DNA from 2 places in the Companilactobacillus miaonis genome. Region 1 is predicted to be linked to the other one. Evidence: a T-box and tRNA genes for the amino acid it is inferred to sense, from the RefSeq annotation. Region 1 holds a T-box; the other holds one or more tRNA genes.

Region 1 (11,997 bases):
TTGATTTATCGATTGATTCAAATATATCGGTATTCAAAAGTTCAATAATTGGACTCAATCTTTTATATTCATTCGCTAACATATTTTTATTTTCATGCTCATCGTCAACGCGCTTCAGTTTTAAATTGTAATCCATCAACGCATTGATTCTGATCTTCGAGTCATCTAATTCACATAAAAGATCATCAATTTGATCCATATCATAAGTCCTGGTTGCTCTTTTTTCTTTAGCATCCATAATATAATTCCTTCTTTTATCTTCATTTAGAAAATTTAGGCTTCAGGTTTTCCTCCCTCATGTCTTTACACTTTCATTCTAGTATCTGATAGTGAGATGTCTAGACCATTCTCCATATTGTAAACTTACAATCAGTTTTAAGATATCAGTACTAATATTCCAATAATATATTAAAAATATTTACAATAATTATTTCTATATGTTAGAATTAGCTAGTTTTGCTGAAAAAATAAATTATTTTTTCAAGATTTTATTCAAAAGGGATTGAAAGAGACATGGATTTAAATACAATCGAGAAAAGAAATTATCTGATTGGATTCTTACTAATTATCTTTATGGTTGCCAGTGCAACTTTCTTAAATGACTTAGAAATTATTTTACCAGAAATTGGTGCTTTAACTGCCGGGACCTGGATTTACCAAAATGGCGGCTGGATCAATCAACCTTCGAAAATCTTCTTTGCCCCTTCCGGGACTGCCATTATCGGCTTCTTGATCAATCAATTGTCAATTTCATACGCTCAAAAAGTTCTTTTAGGTTTGATCCTAATGCTCTTGCTCTTAAAAGTATTGAAATCAAATTTGGCGCCATCATTTGCGACTGGACTACTACCTATAATTATCAACGCGACCCACTGGTCTTTTATCGTAGCTATTTTGTTATTTACTTTAATACTAACTTGCGGGGTCTTCATTCAAGGAAATTACAAACAAACTGACCCTAGCGCCGCTATCAAAAAGCACCATATGGCGCTCTTTTCAATCATGGCCGTCATTTGGGTCAGTGGCGTTTGGTTCTTTGGTTTCTCTCAAATGGCCGCTATCCCACCTGTGATGGTAGTTTTCTTTGAAGTCCTGCAAAAGCCTTCATACAGTTGGCAAATGGGAATCAAACACTTTATTGCACTAGTTGGTGCGGCAAGTATCGGCTTTTTAGTGCATAGCGTAATTGCTTCCTGGTTAATTACGACAATTATTGCTTTACCATTAGTTTTCTTATTATTACAATTACTGAAGATCAAACTTCCAGCTGCTTTTGCCTTTCCACTACTCGCTTTAGTTTTGCCAGCGAAGATGTTTTCGATGTTACCAATCACTGCAGCTGTCGCAGCACTCTTCTTTTTGGGCTCAGTTGTCATCATCAAAAATATTTCTAATTAAAAAATTAATTGCTAAGAAGTTTGCAATGTAAGCGTATTAATGAAATACTTAAATCATATTAATTAAGGAGAGGTATCATGGTCGAATTATACATTGTCAGACACGGTGAAACTGACACTAATTACACCGGTCGAATCAACGGCTCAGCAACAGACTTGAATTTAAACGAAACTGGTAAAAAACAAGTTAATTATTTGAAAGAACAATTGAACATTGCAGATTTTGATGAGATTATTGCCAGCCCCCTCAAACGTGCTCAAGAAACTGCGGAAATTTTGAATCAAGATAAATTAAAGATTCAAACCGATGACCGCCTGCGCGAAATCAATTATGGTGACTGGGACGGAGCCGTCGCTGCTGAGGTCGAAAAAGATTATCCACAGTGTTTCAGCGAAAATGGCTACTTCAAGAGCAATTACTCTGACTACACAAAGAATGCTGAAACATATCAGGAAGTTTTAGAACGCCTCCAATCATTCATCGATGATATGGCAAAAAAAGATAGTGAGAAAATTCTTGTCTCGTGTCACGGATTCGTTACTCGTTCGTTCATTCAATTAGTAACAAACGCCCCTGATATTGATGATATCCTAGAGGTTCCAAATGCTTCCGTAACTAAAATTAAAATTTCTGATAAAACGCATCGTACGTACTTAGGCTATGTTGGTCGTTTAGAAAGCATCTAAAAAAGGTAAATCCATTGTGGATTTACCTTTTTTCAAATATTACAGAAACAACTGCTACTAAGATAATCGAACCAATCAATGAAGGAATCAAATACATTCCTGCCAATTGTGGTCCCCAAGAACCGAGTAACCACTCACCTAGTGCTGATCCAACGATACCAGCAAGTATATTACTAAAACAGCCCATCGATTCACCACGATTAGTAATACCGCCAGCAATGGCACCAATGATAGCACCAACAATTAAGACCCATAACCAATGCATAATTCAGCCTCCTCAATGTTCTTATAATAGAATATTAATAAATTTCTGTAAACTAGACTGTAATACCGTATTTTTGACAATATTCAAAATAACCATTGTCGTAAAACTCAGCCAAAGCCTTGACCGTCTTATCTGAAGTGAAATCAACCATCTTTAAGACAGCATCAGCAAATTCGTTCCCCAAAGCAGTTTTAGCGGCAACCAAGTTTGACTCAGCGTACAGTTCATCTGTTAGTAAACGTTCACTCACTTGGTGATTGCTAACTAAGTAGTCAACTACTTCTCCGATTGCTGCGAGTGGTTGTTGTTTTTTGATTCTTAAATCGATTATTTCGCTCAAAGCAGGATCAAACTTGCCGCCAATTAGAACTAACAAGTCACAATCCTTTGGTAAATCTTCAATTGTATAATCGACCTTAGTTTTGAATCCCCCCGTTGAAACTATTTCAGAATTTGTGGCAGCCGTTTTGACTGTCCATTCTGAGTTTTGATTCAAACGACTAGATAAATATGGTCCCTCCCAGTCGACATTTTCATCTAGTACGAAAAAAACTGCGGTTTTCATTGTTAATCTCCCAAGATAAGTTTTTATAGCGCAATTTTAACTATAATAAACTTTTATGATTTTACGCAAGTGATATTGTTCGAAAAACAATTTTTTCATCAGTGACAATTGTTGCAATGATGAAGAGATTTATATAACATAATTACTGGTTAGATTTTCATTAAATAAAAGAAAAGAGTGGTTTTGTAATGCAAAAAAACTTAATTGTCAATGCTGGTAGTTCATCGTTAAAATGGAAATTATTCGAAATGCCCTCCGAAACAGTCCTTGCCAGTGGCGATGTGCAAAGAATCAACTTACCTGAGTCATTATTTAGAATCAAATATAATGGTAAGAAGAGTCAAATGACCAAAGATAAATTAACTCAAACACAGGCCGCTCAACTGGTCTTTGATGAATTACAAAAGTTAGCAATCATCCATGATCTTTCCGAAATAACTGCCGTTGCTCATCGAGTTGTTGCTGGTGGTCAAATCTTCAAACATGCCGTTGAGATCACTCCTGAAGTTTTAACACAAATCAAGCAACTCAGTGACTTCGCTCCATTGCACAATCCGATGGAAGCTAAAGGGATTGAAACAATGGCTCAGACCCTACCTAATGCAGTCCAATATGCCGTTTTCGATAGTCAATTCTTTACCGATCTACCTGAGAAAAACGCGATTTACAGTTTACCTTATGAATTGACTAAGAAATACCAAATCCGTCGTTATGGAGAACATGGAATTTCTCACACTTATTTGACCGGACGTGCTAGTGAATTATTAAAGATCTCACAAGATAAAATCAATTTAGTTACGATGCACTTGGGTAGTGGTGCCTCACTCGCCGCCGTCAAAAATGGAAAAGCTTATGATACTTCAATGGGATTCACGCCTCTAAATGGTGTTACGATGGGAACACGTTCCGGAGACATCGATCCAGCATTGATTCCTTATTTAATGAGAGAATTAAATTTAAGTGATCCTGAAGAAGTAATGAATATTTTCAATCAAAAATCAGGATTGCTTGGAATTTCAGAATTTTCTTCTGATATGCGTGATATCAAAGCTCAAGAAGATACTAATCCTCAGGCAAAATTAGCTATCGACGTGTTCATTAACCGAGTTGTCAAGTATGCCGGAAGTTTTCTAGCTGAACTACAACAAGCTGATGCATTAGTCTTCGCCGGTGGAATTGCCGAACACAATCCATGGCTACGAAAAAGAGTTATCGATGAGCTTGCAATTTTTGGTGTAAAACTTGATGACAAGCTCAACGAAGCAAATGATGAAGGCATCATCAGTAGCCCTGATTCAAAAATCAAAGTTATGTTAATTCCAACTGACGAAGAATTAATGATGGTTCGTCAAGTTGCTGCATTGCAATAAACATGTGATAAATTAATAGACCAAGGTAATCAAAAAAGATTATCTTGGTCTATTTTAATGGCCCCAGCTTTTGTTTCATGAAACATCGTCTTGATTGACAATACGATATGTCTAGTTTATATTGCATGGTGTAGTCAATATATTGGATTTAATTGTTAAAATAATGACTCGGTCCAAATAATCCTGAAGACAAAAAAAGCTGTGAATTCGGAAAGGAAGTCAATTATTTGCAGAGGATTAGTTCAGAAAAAGTAGATAGAATTGGAACGATTGCTAGTGCCATGTCCGTTCTAATGTATGTTTCATACATTCCACAGATTATCTCTAACTTGTCGGGGAGTAAGGGAAACCCTATTCAACCACTCGTTGCTTTTATAAACTGCACCATTTGGACAGCCTATGGCTTACTCAAAAAAGAAAAGGATTGGCCAATCATTTGGGCTAACATCCCCGGAATCTTTCTTGGAGCTGCAACATTTATCACAGCAATTTTTAATTTTTAAGAGCAAAAATGGAATCGATTTAGGAAGAAACTCCTAATTGATTCCATTTTTTATTATTTCAATAAACCATGTTTAACAAGATAATCTCTTGCGACAACACTGGCTTTTTTATTTTTAACTGTAACTTGATAATTCATATCTTGCATATCTTCCGTCGAAATCTTTCCGGCTAATTTATTCAAACTCTTAACGATACCAGGATTTTCTTTAGCAAATTTTTCATTCATCAAAGGTGCGCCTTGGTAAGGTGGAAAGAAATGTTTATCATCTTTTAAGACAACTAGGTCGTATTGTTCAACTTGTGGGTCAGTCGTATAACCATCGACTAAATTAACCTTCTTGTTGGCAATTGCCTTATAACGCAAACTTGGTTCCATCTTCGTGATTTGAGCAAAGTTAAGATGGTATTTCTTCTTCAAACCTAAATAACCATCTGGTTGATTAGAAAAATCGGGGTCAAAAGCAGCATGAACTTTATTATTGACCCTTTCCAAATCACTCAATTTAGTAACGTTATACTTCTTGGAAAATTCTTTAGTAACAGCTAAATCATAACCATTTTCATACTTCATCGGACGCAAGAAACTCATATTCTCTTGGGTTGCCAGCTGTTTTTTAGCAATCTGATAGATTTTTTCTGGGTCTTTTGGAGTCTTTTTATCGTATTTAACAAGTGCCTCCAAAACTGTTCCCGTGAATTCCGGATAAATATCAACTTGATTTCGTTTTAACGCCTTGTACAAGAATGTCGTTCCACCGAAGTTCGGTTTCAAAGTGATATCAACATTCTTATTGTCTTGTTCAATCAAATCTTTATACATATTCATCAGGATTTCTGGTTCACTACCGAGTTTCCCGGCGATGGTAATCTCAACTGGTTGCGGTTTGACAGCTTGATAAATTTTACTGCCACCAAGGCCAAGAATTAGTAACAAGACTACTATCCCACCAGCATAAATGTGTTTTTTTGACGAACCCATAAATTTTAATAAAGCACTGAAAATAAAAGCTAATAGTGCTGACAAGACACCACCAATAACTAAGTAGTAATTATTGTTCTGTTGAATCCCCAACATGATGTAATCACCTAAACCGCCTGCTCCGATAAAGGCAGCCAAGGTGGCAGTACCAATAATCATGACTAACGCAATTCTGATACCGGAAATTATCATCGGCAAAGCTAATGGAAATTCTAATCGTTGAAGCCTCTTCCATTTTGATAGGCCAAAGGCGACCGCTGCTTCTTCAAGGTTAGGATCAATATTAGTCAAACCAGAATAAGTATTTTGATATAGTGGCATGATTGCGTACATCGTTAAAGCTACCACAGCAGGGACTGTTCCAATTCCGACGATTGGAATCAGTAATCCTAACAGAGCAAGACTAGGAATCGTTTGAATGATCCCGGCAATTTGTAAACCAATTTCTCCAAAACGACGATGATTTCTCAATAAGATTGCTAATGGAATCGCAATCAGCATCGCAATTAATAGTGAAATAAAAGAAATTTCAATATGTTGATACAACGCTTTGAGAATTTCCCCTCGCTGCTCAACAATTGTCTGCATCAACATTTGCATTAGCGACTACCCCCTTCTTGTCCTAAATAAGCAACTAATTCTTGGGCAGTCATGGAATAACTAACATTCTTATATTGAAATTCAAAATGATTTACCTCACCCAATTGATTCATCAGTTGTTTAAATCCAGTAACCACAGGTAATGCATCATTATGAGGAATTTCTGTTAACAAACCTGATTCAATCAAAAATTCCATATCCCACCAATGTGGCGTCTTCGTATCGAAGAATTTTCTAACAAAGTCCGTTGCTGGATGTTGCATGATATCGTGTGGCGTACCGATTTGTTGAATCACACCTTTATTTAAAACCGCAATCCGTTGGCCCATCCGCAGAGCTTCTTGCATATCATGAGTCACAAATACAATCGTCGTTTGAAATTGTTGATGTAGTTTTAAAACTAAATCTTGCGACTTCTTTCTCAAAACTGGATCCAAAGCACTGAAAGATTCATCCATCAAAATTAAACTCGGTTCTGTCGCCAAAGCTCTAATAATAGCAATTCGCTGTTGCTGACCACCAGATAGTTCCGAAGGCATGCGCTTAGCATATTTTTTTGGATCCAACTCAACTGATTCTAGGAGTTCCGCTGCCCGTTGATGACGCTTAGCCTTAGAAACCCCCTTTTGTTCGAGTTGAATAGCAATATTATCTTCAACATTTAGATTGGGAAATAAACTGCTATCTTGGAGAACATAGCCCATATCCAGGCGTAATTTCTGGACATCGTAATCCTTAATTTTACGCTCATTGAAATAGACATCCCCATCAGTTGGAACCGTCAACTGGTTCAGCATTCTCAGCAATGTCGTCTTACCACTACCAGAAGGTCCCACGAGGACAAATAATTCACCGTCATTAATAGTTAAATTGATATCACGCAAAATTGTATTCTGGCCATATCTCATCCCAACGTTCTTATAAGTTATCAATTTATTTCCCCTCTCTAAACTTACTTACTTTCAATAATAAATATCTTGGAACTATTAAACAAAAAATTAGCACATTAATATTTCATTCATTTATTCTAAACAGAATAAACTATCCCCAAACGTTACAGTCAAGAATTTATTTATTAAATTTACTATCTAAGAAATCAATTAAATTAGTGGCTGAATGCCCCATGATTTTTTGATAATCATCACTAACTTCATTCAATAAACCGCGACCGCCAGCATCATACATTGAGGCTAACATATGTCCTTCATTTCCCTCGTTGTAAATCTGAGCAAATTTCTCAAGCGTGACTGGTTGATAACCAATCGATTTTTTTGCTACTTTGGACAAAACTTCTGCTAGTTGTGGCATCGTGTAATTGCGGTCTTGAGTTAGAGTGTAAATTCGACCGTTTGTGAGTAAGTCCTTACTTGAGGCGACTTTAGCAAAAGCTTTAGAACTATCCTCTAAGCTGATAAAACTCAAGGCTTGATCTTTCATTGGATAAATAACATTTTTACGTTCTACTAATTCGGGTAAATATGGTACCAAGGGATCGGCGTATAAAGCGTTACGAACGATAGTATAGGAAAGATTCGACTCTGCCAAACGACGTGGCAAATATCCATAAAAGGCTGATAAAGCAAAAGGATTATTGACTTGATCTGCGATAAAGCCCATTGCTAAAATATGCCCCACTTCAGCTTTTTGAGCCGCATTAATGACATTTTCCAATTCACTGACCCGACTAAAACTATCGTGACTCTTACTTGGCACATAAATTAAAACATCTTGATTTCTAAAAGCGGATATTAATGAATCCTCGCTGAAAAAATCAATTCCGACGACTTTAGCCCCAGTTTCCTCAAGGTGCTTTGCCTTCGATACTGTATGAACTGCTGCCGTTATATCGCCGCTAGGAACCAATTTATCTAACTCTTTAAAAATATGACCACCCAAGTGACCAGTTGCTCCAGTAATAATGTATTTCATTTTAATTACCTCAACTTTCTAGTACATGTTACTATATAATTAACAAGTATACAAATATTAAATTCCATTTCGTTGCTGATATACGAAAATAGCACCGGGTAATCGTTCTTTGATTACCCGGTGCTATTTGCCTTAATGCGTTATGTTCCGCTCTCTGTCTTAAAATTCAGCGTTTCCTGGTGTTCTTGGATATGCGATGACATCTCTGATATTTTCCATACCTGTGATGTACATTACTAGTCTTTCAAAACCGATACCGAAACCTGAGTGAACTGTACCACCGTACTTACGTAATTCTAAGTACCACTTGTAGTCGTCTTCGTTCATATCAAGTTCTGCCATTCTAGCTTCTAGTTTGTCCAAACGTTCCTCACGTTGTGAACCACCGATCAACTCACCAATTTCTGGAACTAATAAGTCTGCTGCAGCAACGGTCTTGCCATCGTCATTTGCACGCATATAGAATGCCTTGAATTCCTTAGGATAGTCAGTGATGAAGACTGGTTTCTTATAAACTTTTTCTGATAGATAACGTTCATGTTCTGATTCAAGATCTAATCCCCAATAAGGTTTAACTTCAAAATCAACATCGGCTTTTTCAAGAATATCGATTGCTTCTGTATAAGTAACGTGGGCAAATTCTTCACCAGCAGTTGCTTTCAAGCGGTCGATCAAAGTATTATCAACGTTTTCGTTCAAGAAGTCTAATTCTTCTTTTGCGTGATCCATCACATAGTTGATTACATATTTCAACAACTCTTCTGAGCAGTCCATCTCATCTTGAAGATCAGCAAATGCAAGTTCTGGTTCGATCATCCAGAATTCGGAAGCGTGACGTCCAGTATGGGAGTTTTCAGCTCTAAAAGTTGGTCCAAAAGTATAAACATTTCTGAATGCTAAGGCGAATGGTTCTACTTCTAGTTGACCAGAAACTGTTAAGTTAGTTTCTTTCTTGAAGAAATCTTGGCTGTAATCAACCTTGCCATCGTCTGTCTTTGGTACATTGTTCATGTCTAAAGTTGTTACTTGGAACATTTCACCGGCACCTTCAGCATCGGAACTAGTGATAATTGGTGTGTGAATATAAACGAAATCATGATGTTGGAGATATTCGTGAATAGCAAAAGCTGCTAGTGAACGAATTCTGAAAACTGAATAAAATGTGTTAGTTCTTGGACGCAAGTGAGCTACTGTTCTCATAAATTCATATGAGTGAGCTTTCTTTTGTAATGGATAATCTGAGTCTGATGAACCTTCCTCGATTACCTCTGTTGCGTGAATTTCAAATGGTTGTTGAGCTTTAGGAGTAAGTGCCAATTCACCGACAACTTTAATTGTTGTACTGATTGGATACTTAACTACTTCGGCATAGTTTTCCATGTCACTTGTGATAACTACTTGTACGTTCTTGAAAAATGAACCGTCATTTAATTCGATAAATCCTACTCGTTTTGAACCTCTAATAGTACGAATCCAGCCAGAAACAGTGATTTTATCACCGTCAGCAAATTCTTTTTTGTATAAATCTTTAACTAAAACTTCTTGCATAACTTTCTCCTTTTCCGGAATACTGTAAACAAAAAAAGATCTTCCATCCCTAATAAAAGGGACGAAAGATCTTTCCGCGGTACCACCCAAGTTTTTTGTTAAAAAACACCTCAAAAGTACATTAAATATACTCTCCAATGGTAACGTATTGGTTACGTCTAGTCCTACTCTTAAAAATTTCAGCTAGAGAAACAAAGATGTTTTTCCTGCATACCGACACGTTAAGTTTTCACTCACCTTAACTCCCTGTGGATAAAGTATACAGTACTCCTTCTTTTTAATATCTTTAGATATTTTAATTTTCTTAAATGTAGCATAGAATTAGCCATTTTGTAAAGTAAAATATAGATAGATTTAGGAGGGAACTTATGAAAAAAATATATAAATGGCTGATTGGAATCCTTATCACGCTACTAATAATCTGTGCTGGTTCTTTTTTCGTCATTAAAAGTAAAGAATATCAACCAAGCACTGCCGCAATGTCTGCCAGTAAGGTATCTACTACAACTGACAATATTACGAAATTTTCTGGAAATAATGCTAATCCAAATATAATTTTTTATCCAGGCGCACTCGTAGAACCAAAAAGTTACAGCATTTGGGCTGAAAAAGTCGCCGAAGCTGGCTTTAACGTTTATATCGTCAGATTTCCACTCGACTTAGCAGTCTTGAAAGTAAATTTAGCTGATAAGGTAGAGCAAACAAATGGATATGTCATCGGAGGTCACTCACTCGGAGGAACTATGGCCAGTCGCTATGCACACAGTCATCAAAAAAATCTCAAGGGAGTTTTCTTCCTAGCAAGTTATCCTGAAACTAAAGGTGATTTACGGAAAACCAACGTCCCTATTTTATCAATTACTGCCTCAAAAGATGGTGTTTTGAAATGGAATAACTATAAAAAAGCCAAAAAATTACTGCCAAGTAATACAGTTTATGAACAGATTTCAGGTGGCAATCATGCCGGTTTTGGAAGCTATGGTAAGCAAAAGGGCGACAATTCTGCAACAATCAGTAATCGTCAACAGCAAAATATTGTAAGTAAACTTTTAATAAATTGGTTAAATCACGAAATAAAAAAATAATTTAAAGCGTTTTCAATAATTCCCACAAAAGCGCATACATTTTTGTTATACTATCGTTAGTCGTTATATTTTTGGGGGAATTATGACTATTCTATTTAATAAAAAAATCACGCTGAGTGAGGATGCTCCAGCATTTTTTGAAAAATACATCCATTACGTTCATACAATCAACCCACAAGATTTATTTGAGGGTAAAAAGAACAAACAAATTCTAAAAAATAAATTCATTTTTAAAATTCATCAACTTGCTAACTTGGATTCAGCTAATCTTAGTCTCAAGACAACCGACAAAAATTTGGAAGTTTACGCAGAATTTCCTAGACAAGTTGCTGTTAAAATTGGAACTTATCCGATCAACCGTTACTTAAAACGAATCCTTGTTCAAGGTGCCTACCCTACTGTTCGCATCATGGGCGGTAGATTCAAAAAAGTAGTACCAACTGACTTTGACAAGGATATTATTGTCGATGGTGTTGAACCTTACGGAATCATTTTGGAACTGCATCAACCTGAAGTGGCTAATGAAAAAATCAGAAAAATCGATACACTCTATCACTATGTTTTCAAATCTGAGTATAGTTTGGTTAGTGTTTCAAAGATCTTAATGTGCTGTTTTGCTATTTTTGGTCTGGCACTTGGTTTAGGATTTATGTTTTTAGGTTTCTTTATGACTGGTCTAATGGTAATTGTTGCTTTCTTCGGGGTTAACTCTTACACTTTGATTTTGTCGGAAAATTATAAGCCTAAACGAATTGAATAGTTTTAAAAAGAAGTATGTCTGAAGCGGCATGCTTTTTTATTGTTTTTGGGTGTAGTATGTTGTCCTCCATAGCAAAGCCGATTTTGGCTGGAACGTGGTGGGCCGACTTGGAGCCAATTTCAAAACCGGAAATTGTCTTCAAGCTCGACCTTCTGCTAAATGCTAAAGCATTAAGCAGAATTTCACCACTGAGCCAAATCGGCTTTGCTATTCCGGACTGAATTTCACTCTTTTTGGGTATTTGCTTTCCATTCCTTTAAAAATAGTAATTCTATTCCGATTTAGGATTTTATATTTTAATGGATTAT
Region 2 (11,997 bases), on a different contig from region 1:
TTTAAATTTATCAGTCGTTAAATCAAATTTTCCCTGGTCAAGTGACTGAAAATAATTAGGATTCAAGCTCAAAGAACGCTTGGTCAGAATCTGTACCTTGACTTTTTGGTTCAATTTAAAAGTACCAAGCTTTAAAGTGGCACTCTTATAAACATTGATATCTTCTGGCCTTACCCGTTTATTATTGACATAAATTTTTTCTGTCGCAAAATTAAACGGCGTTACATTAAAGTATAACGGTCCACTTGCTCGAGTCGTCAACTGATAGGTATAGAGCTTCTTATGACCGACTGTAGACTGCTGCATACTCGTCAGCAAAACGTTTTTTAAGTATTCGGCACTACTACCATTTAGAGCTTGCCAAAGTCGATCTTGGTTGGATAATGCTTTACCTTGATGCATCTTAAAACTATAAATATCTTTATTCACCAAGAATCCTAAAGTTGGGGCATTATAGTTCTCCTCAACATAATACTGCTTGTCCCACTGGCGAACTCGGAAATAGACACCTAAAAGTGCATTGGTGATCTTTGTTCCACCAAAGGAATTGATTCGGCGAACATTTAAACTATAATACCCTAAATCTTGCATCATCTGTAATGTATCTTGATTTAAAGTCGAACTATAAAGACTTAGACCATTGATGTTGAATAAAATAGGATCATTGTAGTTGTTATATTTCTCCGGAAAGGCTCGATTCAAGCCTGACTTCGACACGATGATCCGATGTCCTAAATCACTGCGATCTTTGACCTCTTGTAAAATTTCATTCTCTTTATCGAATTCTTTTTGATAAATCGCTTGATCACCAAAATTAGCCGTTGCCATAACCGAAGTAAAATTAGCCGTCACTTCAAAAGCGACTACGAAGAATAGCAAAAAGCTATATTTGCGATTGTATTTCATCATCACCAAGAAAATGCCTGAAAACACAATGCATACCAAACTCAACCAGTAATAGTTAGTATTGATACTACTTAATTGATCAAATCCTAAATAACTAATCGTTTTAGGCAACAGCCATAACGTTAGGTAACCGATACTGATGAGAATTCCTGCTAGACAGCTACTTTTGATGATAGTTCCCGTCTCCGTTATAACGCCACTGTGATATGCTTTAGCCGCAATAAAAATACAAGCAAAGGAAAAGATAAAACTATTTCTAAAGGGAAAGCCAGCTGGATTTTGAAACATGTGCCACATCGTATTGAAAGTCGTCACGAACATGCTTACCAACAGGATTCCTAGTAGGAAAACTGAATTCTGCTTATCACGGTTGCCAACTTTTTTACTTAAGAAATAACTCAATAACAAAATCAACACCATCGACGTCATGAAAACCGATGGCCCATGTTCAAGCCGTTGACTGTAACTATTGCCACCAATTCCTAATTCGGTCAATGCTTCCAAGCCAAATTGAGCCGATGGCAAATAATTGAGCACATTAAAAGAAGTTTTGGCCGTCTTCAACATCCCTACGAGAGTCGGAATTAAAACTACTGCAGAATTTAAACCCGCCAAAATGGAGACAATTAGATAGTGGCGAATTACTAACCACTTGTCACGCTTTTGAAATAGCCGTTCTTCAAAAGCAATAAAGATAAAGAACCAAACTGAGAAAATACACAGCATATAGCCTAAATAATAATTAAAAATAATAGCGAAAAGAATTGAGAAATAATATAGTAAGTACTTTTGTTCCTTGATAACTTTCATCACACCGACTGCAACTAATGGCAACATGATCAAAGCATCTAACCACATCAAATCATAAAAGTATGAAGCAACGAATCCACAGAAACTATAAGCAATTGTGAATAACAAATTAACTGCATCGTATTTTTTAAAATATGATTTGAGGAAATATCCCATCGTGACACCCATAGTGGATATCTTGAGCATAATCAAAATATCAGCCGCCACAGGAATATTTCGAGGACTAAAAAATACTAACAAGAGATTAAACGGTGAAAGTAAGTAATAACTCATGACTGGGAAAAAGTTATCACCTAACGACTGACTAAATAGGTAAAAATGTAAATTTCCCGATACTAATTGCCGTCTAAGCTCCGTCAGAAAAGTTAAGTATTGTGTTCCTAAATCGCTACTCAAAAAATTATTAGTCCCAAAGGGAACTAAATTCGAATAAGCAAAAATCAACGACACGATCGCTAAATTAATCAAAAACGCACCAGAATAATAAAATAAACGACGTTTATTCATATTTTTTCTCCTTATCATCAAAATAATAAGAAAATTTACGGTATAAGTAAAATTATAAGCTGTCAAATACAAAAAAGGCTTGCTTACGCAAGCCCTTGTTTTGATCGTTTTTCATAAAATTTACCTCTGATTTGATTAGTTTAAATGGTTATTAGTTATCTGAATGTATTTTGAATGTGTTCGTTGTTATATCTTTATTAGTTTAAAAATCTTTTTGCATTACGGCTTCTGATTACCTTTGTGCAAACAGTTGCTAAAACTGAGACACCCGTAAGAACGAGAAAGGGATGTTTTTTCATATGCTTCACCTCGTTTTTTGTATAGCCATATTTGACTATGTATACATAATAGCTTGGTTGTATGAAAATACTTTTATCAAAATAAGAATAATTTATGAAGTTTAGTGTTTAACTTAAAATATCCATCACCATTTGACGTGCCAAAGCAAACTGATTGGTTTGCAACGTCGTAATTTTTTTGGCTTTTCTTTTTCTAAAATCATAAGTAAAAAATTGCAAGGGATTAACACATCCTCCAATAATTTCATTTTTTACAGGCGCAAAAAAATACTGCAACAGAGAATCAATCACTCCTCTATTACAGTATTCATGAACTATTTATCAGCTTTTTCCACAGCAGCTCCGGCCAAAGCACTGACATAGTTAACTGGCTTGTCATAGTTTGGTTGGAAGAGGAAGTCTACCATTGATAGTTCGTCAATCGTAACTTTCTTTTGAATTGCTAATGACAACAAGTTAGCTGATTGTGATACGTCGTACATACTTGTTAGAGCTCCACCTAGAACTTGTCTTGTTTCTGGATCCCAAACGAGATTCATCAAAACAGGAGTTGTACTCAACATGAATTCAGGACGGTAATTATCTTCTAAGCTGACTTCTTCAACTTTTTTACCTAATACATCAGCATGACTCTTAGTCAACCCACTAGCTGCGTATGTTCTACCAAATAATTCAACCGCTGAACTAGCTTGGGTCCCCATATATGCTACAGTATCCTTCTCGATATTTTTCCCAACTAAGATTCCTTGGCGAACTGAGTTTGTTGCTAAAGGAATGTATTGGTCATCACCCGTTGGATTGTAGTGGACACTTGCAGCATCCCCAGCAGAATAGACGTCTGGAATACTTGTGTGCATGTACTTGTCGACAATCAATGCCCCATTTGGTAGAGTCTTGAATTTGTCAGCAAACATCTTCGTATTAGGACGGAATCCAACACACATTACTGCAATATCAGCCTCATAAGTATTTTTATCTGTTTTTACAATTACACTATGATCTGTTTCTTCAAATGATTGTACTTTTTCGCTCAAGCCTAAAGTTACACCGTTGTCACGGTAATCTTTTTCAGCGATGGCAGACATATTTGGATCAAGGTTCTTAGCTAAAACGTCTGGCAAAGCATCGATCAAAGTAGTTTCTTTGCCTAGAGTTGCATACCCTTCAGCTAATTCAGCTCCGATATAACCGGCACCAATAACGATAGCACTCTTGATATTTTGAGCATTTTCTTTCAATTCATTAGCGTTAGTCCAGTTCTTGCAAAGCATTACTCGTTTTGAGTCGATACCAGGAATTGGAGGAATGATTGGTGCAGAACCAGTCGTGATCACTAACTTATCATAATCTTGTTCAAAAGTTTCCCCACTAGTTAAGTTCTTCACTGATAGTTTTTTGTTATCAAAGTCGATATCTGTTACATCATGTTTCATGTACATGTGTGCACCCAAATCACTCAATGCTTCTGGTGAAGCATAAAACATCTTATTAGGATCGGATACACGATCACTTACCCAAAGTGCAATCCCACATGATAGGAAAGATAAATTATCATTACGCTCAAAAACTGAAACTTCCCAGTCGGGATGTTCCTTTAAAATGTTCATTGCTGAAAAAGTTCCCGCATGAGTACAACCCACAATACTTACTTTCATAAATAGACACCATCCTTTTTTCTTATTATTATAATTTATTCACGAACTCATTGAAAGCGATTACGAAATATTTAAAAAAATATATTTAATTTATATATTTAACTTATAATCGCCAATAATTTCGTTTTTAAACCTCACAATTTTGAACTTTGTGTATTAATTATCAATAAAATCAAAAATTTTATGATACCGTTATTATCCACCTTTTTATAAAATTTGTACTATTAAAAATAAATAAATATTTTTTCCAAAAATGAATTTAATTGTTTAAACACATGTGGTATATTAGTAACTGTGAAAGGGGTAACGATATGCAAGTGCAATTCCTTCCTTTTTAACTCTTAATGAAAGGTTTGCGATACACATCCTCATATCGTAACCTTACTAAGCTTACTACGCATGATCAACAAGAATTGCCCCCCTCAATCAATTCTTGTTAAATCAAAATGCGTTCCCATTACAATAATTTACTTTGAATGCTTTCATTAATTAACAAATCCCTCTCTATTTGACAAACATGGAAACCTCACAAGCATTCATATCGTACCCCCGACACTACTGGTGATGCCGCTATCAATTTAGCGCAAAAAACAAGCTCGTCCCCCCAAGATGAGCTGTTTTTTTTTGCTTAAATTTCATTATTTATACGAATAAAAGCAATTAATTAATTCCATTTAATCACGATATTATTTATCAATTGCAAATTTTCTTACTAATTAATTGACCACCTATTTTCGATCCAATTTAATGACATTTTATAAAAATAACTATACTTTTTATTAATTAAATATAAACATTGTGATATTAAAAACAAACAAATTTTTTTACAAAAACTGAATACATATGTTTAAACACATGATGTATATTTATAACTGTGAAAGGGATAAAGATATGAATCCAATGTGATTCCTCCTTTATTACTCTTAATAACAGTTGTGATACATCCTCATATTACAACCAATATCTAATCAAATTACTAAAAATAAGTTGTCCCCCCTCAAGCAACCTACTTTTGATAATTAATTCCATTACATAATTTACTTTGAATGCTTTCCACTTAATAAAAAATCCTTCTATTTGACTATTGGAAACTCATTACAAATAAATTTGTATCTATTATCCCCGACACTACTGGTAATGCTGCTACAGTGTAGCAAAAGACAAGCTCATCCCCCCTCAGATGAGCTTCTTTTTTTGCCTTTTTTATGCCTATTTCGAAAAAAATGTCAATTTATCCGAATTAATTTTTATTTTAATTTTCAATAAAAATTTTTTTCTATTTTGGATTAACATGTTTAAACATATGTGCTATATTTATAACTGTGAAAGGGGTAAAGATATGAATCGCAATTCCTTCCTTTTTAACTCTTAAAAAATTGCGATACATCCTCATATCGTAAACTCACAAAAAACCATTCATTGACCCCCTCATTCAATGAATGGTATCCCATTACAATAATTTACTTTGAATGCTTTCATTAATTAATTAACAAATCCCTCTATATTTATAAATTTGGAAACCCTCATAAGCGTTCATATCTTTATCCTTTCACTACTGGTAATGCTGCTACTCCATTGTAGCGAAAAACAAGCTCATCCCCCCTCAGGTGAGCTTTTTTTGTGCTCTTTTTTTGGATATGATTTTTATTCAAATTTTGTACGGAACTGATTTATAGTTGGGATTCGTTATCGAACTTCTTTTCTAAATTTGTTCAAAAATAAAAGGATATTACTTAGATCACAGTAAAATGCTGGATCCAATAACATCCTTTTTTCTTATTAAATTTATTTTAAAAAAGTAAATACCCCTCAACTAGATTCAGTCTGGAGTAACAAATTAGTGTTCAGAAGCTCCACTAGTGGCATCTACTTCTGGCTTTGCTGCAGGTTTTGGAGCTGCTGGTGCATCGTCTTTTTTAGAAGCTCCAGCTGTTGCGTCGACTTTCTTGTTTGGATCTGGGACTAACATTTGGCCGGTTTCTTTTAAGTACTCGTTAACGATTGGCATCAAGTCTAATACCCATTCGTTGACACCTTTGTAATTACCTTCTTCGTCATGCATAGCTTTATAGTAGTGCATGATATGTTTTGTTTCGTTATTTCCAGGCACTGGCATTGAAACTAAATCTTGTTTGCCTGATCTTAAAATGCTGATCACTTGTTTAACATGTTTGATAACTCTTGCTACATCGGGATGAACATCAGATAGTGGGTCTCCGACTTGAGCAGGTGTTCTCTTAGCTAACATTTTTTCAGTTGGCAAGAAGTGATTGTAATAGATAAATTGGTTATTCTCATCGACATATGACAATTCGATTGGTGTCGTCTTCAACATGTAGTTTAATTGATTGACGGTTAGTAAACCACTATCCAATTTAACATACGTGTCACCTTCAACTGCATTTACCTTCTTGGCCGCTTGATCCAACCAGTCGTCAGCTTTCATATCGACACCTTCAACTGTTGTGTCAGCTTTGCCTGAAGCTGTCAGGTCTTCTGTTTCGTAATCGTCAGTTTCGTCAATCATGTTGATCACCTTCGCAAATTTAATAAATTTCTTGACCGTTGAATCGAGGAATTTCACAGTGCCTTCATCTTTTAAATTTCCATTGTCGTCAAAGGCAGTTTTGACATCACCCAATAAGAATTCGTTCCCAGGTAGGACAATAGCATTAACACCGGGTGCTTCCAAAATTTGACGAAGATGCAATTGTGCGCGGGATGAACCTTGAACGTGATAAGAAGCTCCGACGATCATAACTGGTTTGCCATCGAACGGATGAATCTTGTACGATAGCCATTCGATAACATTTTTCAAAGCTGCGGGAACAGTATGATTGTGTTCAGGAGTAGCGATAATTACCCCATCAGCAGCCTTAATTTTATTACTTATATTTTGAATAACTGGTGTATTGGTTTGATCATTGTCTTGACTAAACATTGGTACGTCATTGATATTTAAAACTTCAATGTCAACAATTCCTTTACAGTGCTTAGCAATAAAATTCAAAAGTGTTCGATTGTATGATTGGTCAGCGATTGAACCAGCGATACCTACTAATTTCATAATTTACCCTCCTAGTCTTTGTCCCAAGAAAATTCTTCAGCTTTTTGTTTGTTAACGTCATTGGCGTTATTTAGCTGTTTAGCAATATTGACGAATTGCAAGAAGTCTTGGAAAAGGCCATCTAATTGTTCGACAACTTTTTTATCTTTCAAATTACCATCCGCATCGAATGCTTGTAGTGAATGTCCTAACAAGAATTCTGAACTTGGCATGATACGAGCCTTTATTTCAGGTGAATCAAGAATTTGACGCAATTGTGCTTGAGCACGGGATGATCCGAGTGAACCATAAGATGCTCCAGTAATCATCACAGGTTTGTCGACTAAAGGATGGATTCCGTAGGATAACCAGGCCAATGCACTCGACAAGACAGCTGGAATTGAATGGTCATATTCAGGTGTCGCAATAATCACTCCATCACTAGCTTCAATCTTTTTGGCAATATCTAAAGCCGCTTGAGGAACAAATTTATCAGGACTCTTTTTGTATAACGGTAATCCTGAAATTTCCACAAGTTCTATCTCAGCAGCTGACTGAAAATGTCTCTTCATGTATTTCAACAAATCACGGTTAGTTGACTTCTTGGAATTCGAGCCAACAATAGCAACAAATTTATTCATAATCACCAATCACCTTATTCATAATTTTATCTTACGAATCCATTGTAATTTTATTCACATAATAAATCAATCTATTTTTGGAATATCTTTGATATATCATACTATATCAATTTAAATTTATCTCTTAACCCGCTAGTAACAAAGCATTGTAAGTCTTTCGTAATAAAAATTGCTTCCACTCCCGGCTGTTTTTCAATCAATTTGGAACCGTTTTCTATACCTTGGTAAAATCCAATTGTCGACCAGATTTCACCGTCGATTGATAAATCACTAACAATCGTTACACTAGCCAAATTATTTTTTATCGGATAACCAGTCTTTGAATCAAACATGTGATGATACTCATGTCCATCAATCACCAATTTGCGCTCATAAATCCCTGAAGTACCAATTGATTTAGCAGAAGTATGCAATACTCCCAGCGACACATTTCGTTCTCTGATCGGATTTTGAATCCCAATGTTCCACATCCCATCCGGATGTTGGCTGTTACCAACTAACAAGACGTTGCCACCGAGATCAATAATGCCAGAAGTTACGCCCATTTTAAGCCACAATTCTTTGATTTTATCGGCGATATATCCTTTAGCAATTCCACCAAGATCAATTTCCATCCCTGGGTCGTCTAAATAAACTGAATGTTTCTCATCATCCAAAACAATTCGCTCGGGATCAATAATTTCTAAACGTTGTTTGATATCATCATCACTAGGTTTATTGGCACCTTTAAAACCAATTTTCCACAATTTGACCAGTGGACCAATTGCTACATTGAAACCCAAGTGCTTACGACTGACCAAAACAGCCCGTTTAACCAATTGATAAGTATCCTCAGGCACGACTACTGGTGCAACTCCAGCATTGTGATTGATTGACATAACTTCAGAAATATCTCGATTTACAGTTAATTTATTTTCAAAATTTTGAATCAATTTATATCCAGCGTCTAATTCCTTGGCACCAGCGGGTTTTGCCACTGTTAAATTGATTGTTGTACCTAATCCATGGTAAGTCTTGTTGATCAAACCCATAATTATCCCTCAATTCGCTTTACTACAATCTTCACAATTATAACCATAACACCCAAAAAAATTTGAGCAAATAAAAAAAGGAGAAACACAAAAATGTGCCTCTCCTTTGGGAGTTTTTATCAATTCATTATCTAATATGATTATTATATAATAAATGTAACGAAAGTGTGTTAAATTGGCTTAACAAACTTGTTACAATTTATGTTACAAAATAGTATTACTTCTATTGTTTTATTGGTGAATAGATGCCGTACTCCGAACTAGATTCCAGTTTTATTTTTTATCCCAAATACTTCAAAATTTAAATAGACATAATTCTCTTACTTATTTAATAAGCAAAAATACAACTTTTTGATTTTTCAATCCCACAACTTGGCGGTAAAAAAAAGTTAGTCAACATTATTACACAACCAAATAGAATTGATTTTTCTAAGCTTTTCGTAATTGATGCAAAACTCAGCTCATCAATAGTCGAAAATGCTAGTTTTTTTGCTGTTTTAAATGATTCTAAAAAAATAAATAATTACGATGAAATAAAATATATCTTTGAAAGTGAGAAAGAAATTAATATAACTCCAATTTTGATGTCTGATAATGATAAGTTCAAAAAATTATTAACAAATAAATAAAAATTAACAATGTTTTCTTCAAACTGTTCGCGATTAATGAACAGTTTTTTTTATCGCGCAAAATCTGCGCAAAGTACTTTGCATATTTATGAAATTTTGGCAAAAATAAAAATAGCTAAATCCGCTTATATCAACGAATCTAGCTATTTTTGAAATGTTTTGAAATTGTTACATATGCCGTGTGCAGGAGTCGAACCTGTGACCGCCGGTTTACGATACCGATGCTCTACCAACTGAGCTAACACGGCAAAAAATGGAAATCCTAAAAAAAATACATCTAATTCTAATGAACTAGATGTAAATATTGAAGACACCTAGGATTTCCTAAGTATTATAACTCCGGATGTCAGACTCGAACTGACGACACCCTGATTAACAGTCAGATGCTCTACCAACTGAGCTAATCCGGAATAATTCAATAGCTCTTTAACAGAACTATTAAATTCTATCAATCTATCAAGATTGAGTCAATACTTATTTGGCATTTTCTTTAGTAATTTTTGTTACGCCACCCATGTATGGTACCAAAACGTCAGGAATTGTTACTGAACCGTCTTCATTTTGATAATTTTCAAGGATTGCAGCTACGGTACGACCAGCAGCAAGTCCTGAACCGTTCAATGTGTGAGCAAGTCTTGTCTTTCCATTTTCGTCACGATATCTGATATGAGCACGACGAGCTTGGAAGTCTAGACAGTTTGAACAACTTGAAACTTCACGATACTTGTCTTGAGCAGGCATCCAAACTTCAAGGTCATAAGTCTTAGCTGAACTGAAACTTGCATCCCCACTTGATAATACGATTACGTGATATGGAAGGCCTAGTTGCTTCAAAATGTTTTCAGCATTAGCAGTCAATTTTTCCAATTCGTTGTATGATTCTTCAGGCTTTGTGACCTTAACCATTTCAACCTTGTTAAATTGGTGCATCCGGATCAAACCACGAGTATCACGACCAGCAGAACCAGCTTCTGAACGGAAACATGGTGTTAGTGCTGTAACGTATTTAGGCAAGTCTTTTTCGTCCAAAATCTTGTCAGCAAAGTAGTTTGTCAAAGGAACTTCAGCTGTAGGGATCAAAGTCAATGGGTTTTCATCAACCATAACCGTATAAACATCTTCAGTAAACTTAGGGAATTGACTAGTACCAAACATGGCACCGTTATTTACTAAGTATGGAGGGATTACTTCGGTATAACCCTCTTTTTGGTGTTGATCGAGCATGAAGTTATAAACCGCACGTTCTAGTCTTGCACCCATTCCGATGTAATAAACAAAACGACTACCAGCAACTTTAGTAGCTTGTTCAAAGTCTAAGATGCCTAGTTCTTCACCAATATCCCAGTGATGTCTTGGCTTAAAGTTTTCCTTAGGAACTGCACCGACTTTTCTAATTTCCACGTTAGTACTTTCATCAGGGCCAACTGGAACAGAGTCGTCAGGAATATTTGGCAAACGAACCAGAATATAGTTCATCTTACCTTCAGTATCTTCAAGGTCAGCGTCTAATTTCTTAATGTCACTACCAACTTGTTTCATAGCAGCGATTTCTTCACTAGCATCTTCTTTGTTACGTTTCTTAGTAGCGATTCCTTGAGAAACAGTATTTCTCTTTTCCTTCAAAGTTTCACTCTTAACTAGTAGTTCACGACGTTTAGTATCGTAACCTAATAGTTCGTCGATTTCTTCACTTGTAACACCACGTGAAGCTAATTTATTTTTGATCCAGTCAGGATCTTTTCTGATTAGCTTGATATCTAACATACATTTTCTCCTTTTTTTACGCAAGAATACAAAAAAAGTCGACTCATCTCTCCAAAGAGGGACGAATCGACTTATTCGCGGTACCACCCAGTTTCAGTGTAAACCTAATACACTGCACTTTCAGACTTTATCGGATCAACCCGAACGGCATTACCCGTTGCCAGAATGCTGGAATAAAGACCTTAATGATTTTCACCGACCATCATCTCTCTGAAAGGTTTATGAGTAGGCACTCTCTTAGCGTTATATTTACATTAATAATAAGTTAAACGAATCTAAATTACAACTAGTAATGGTTATGTTTTTTCTCGTGAGCCACATCAATATCTTCTAACTTCAAGAACTTTGTCTTGTAACGAATCTTGTAGTAAGCCCAGCAGACGAATAAAATAATCAACCCACTGTAACTGATCAAGAGACGACCAACATTGAAGTTGACCATTGAGCGAACGTCTTGACCCAAGATGATAATGATACCCAAAATAATCGCAAGAATTGGACCGAATGGGAACCACTTAGCCCTGTAACGAAGATCCTCCAACTTGTAACCCTTAGCTAGATAAGCTTTTCTGAAACGATAATGAGAAAAGGCAATTCCTAACCAAGCAATGAATCCCGTCAAACCACTGGCCGCAACTAGTAGTTCGTAGAATGAGTCACCGTAAAAACTCGTGAAAAGTGCAATCGCACCGATCAGGGCTGTCAAAAG

What was found. The T-box of region 1 lies ahead of asnS (asparagine--tRNA ligase). A T-box ahead of a tRNA ligase gene usually reads a tRNA of that ligase, here a tRNA-Asn.
Region 2: it encodes a tRNA-Asn, which carries the amino acid that the T-box ahead of asnS (asparagine--tRNA ligase) is inferred to sense. The anticodon was not compared.

What each region holds. Positions count from the first base shown of each region.
Region 1 covers NZ_JAYKTX010000002.1:234,371-246,367, reverse strand. Annotated here, with positions in the region: gene U8521_RS02795 (hypothetical protein) at 1-238, opposite strand, end outside; gene U8521_RS02790 (hypothetical protein) at 514-1,398, shown strand; gene U8521_RS02785 (histidine phosphatase family protein) at 1,476-2,084, shown strand; gene U8521_RS02780 (GlsB/YeaQ/YmgE family stress response membrane protein) at 2,107-2,349, opposite strand; gene U8521_RS02775 (DJ-1/PfpI family protein) at 2,402-2,914, opposite strand; gene U8521_RS02770 (acetate/propionate family kinase) at 3,103-4,284, shown strand; gene U8521_RS02765 (SemiSWEET family transporter) at 4,521-4,787, shown strand; gene U8521_RS02760 (ABC transporter permease/substrate-binding protein) at 4,841-6,367, opposite strand; gene U8521_RS02755 (ATP-binding cassette domain-containing protein) at 6,367-7,299, opposite strand; gene U8521_RS02750 (SDR family oxidoreductase) at 7,436-8,296, opposite strand; gene asnS (asparagine--tRNA ligase) at 8,456-9,844, opposite strand; T-box leader at 9,899-10,134, opposite strand; gene U8521_RS02740 (alpha/beta hydrolase) at 10,213-10,929, shown strand; gene U8521_RS02735 (hypothetical protein) at 11,012-11,689, shown strand.
Region 2 covers NZ_JAYKTX010000005.1:145,236-157,232, forward strand. Annotated here, with positions in the region: gene U8521_RS05750 (YfhO family protein) at 1-2,223, opposite strand, end outside; gene U8521_RS05755 (pemK family growth inhibitor) at 2,631-2,813, opposite strand; gene U8521_RS05760 (FAD-dependent oxidoreductase) at 2,837-4,177, opposite strand; gene U8521_RS05765 (NAD(P)H-dependent oxidoreductase) at 6,015-7,244, opposite strand; gene U8521_RS05770 (NADPH-dependent FMN reductase) at 7,256-7,864, opposite strand; gene U8521_RS05775 (FAD:protein FMN transferase) at 7,966-8,895, opposite strand; gene U8521_RS12755 (DUF1829 domain-containing protein) at 9,237-9,524, shown strand; tRNA gene U8521_RS05780 (tRNA-Thr) at 9,700-9,772, opposite strand; tRNA gene U8521_RS05785 (tRNA-Asn) at 9,862-9,934, opposite strand; gene serS (serine--tRNA ligase) at 9,999-11,288, opposite strand; gene U8521_RS05795 (amino acid permease) at 11,575-11,997, opposite strand, start outside.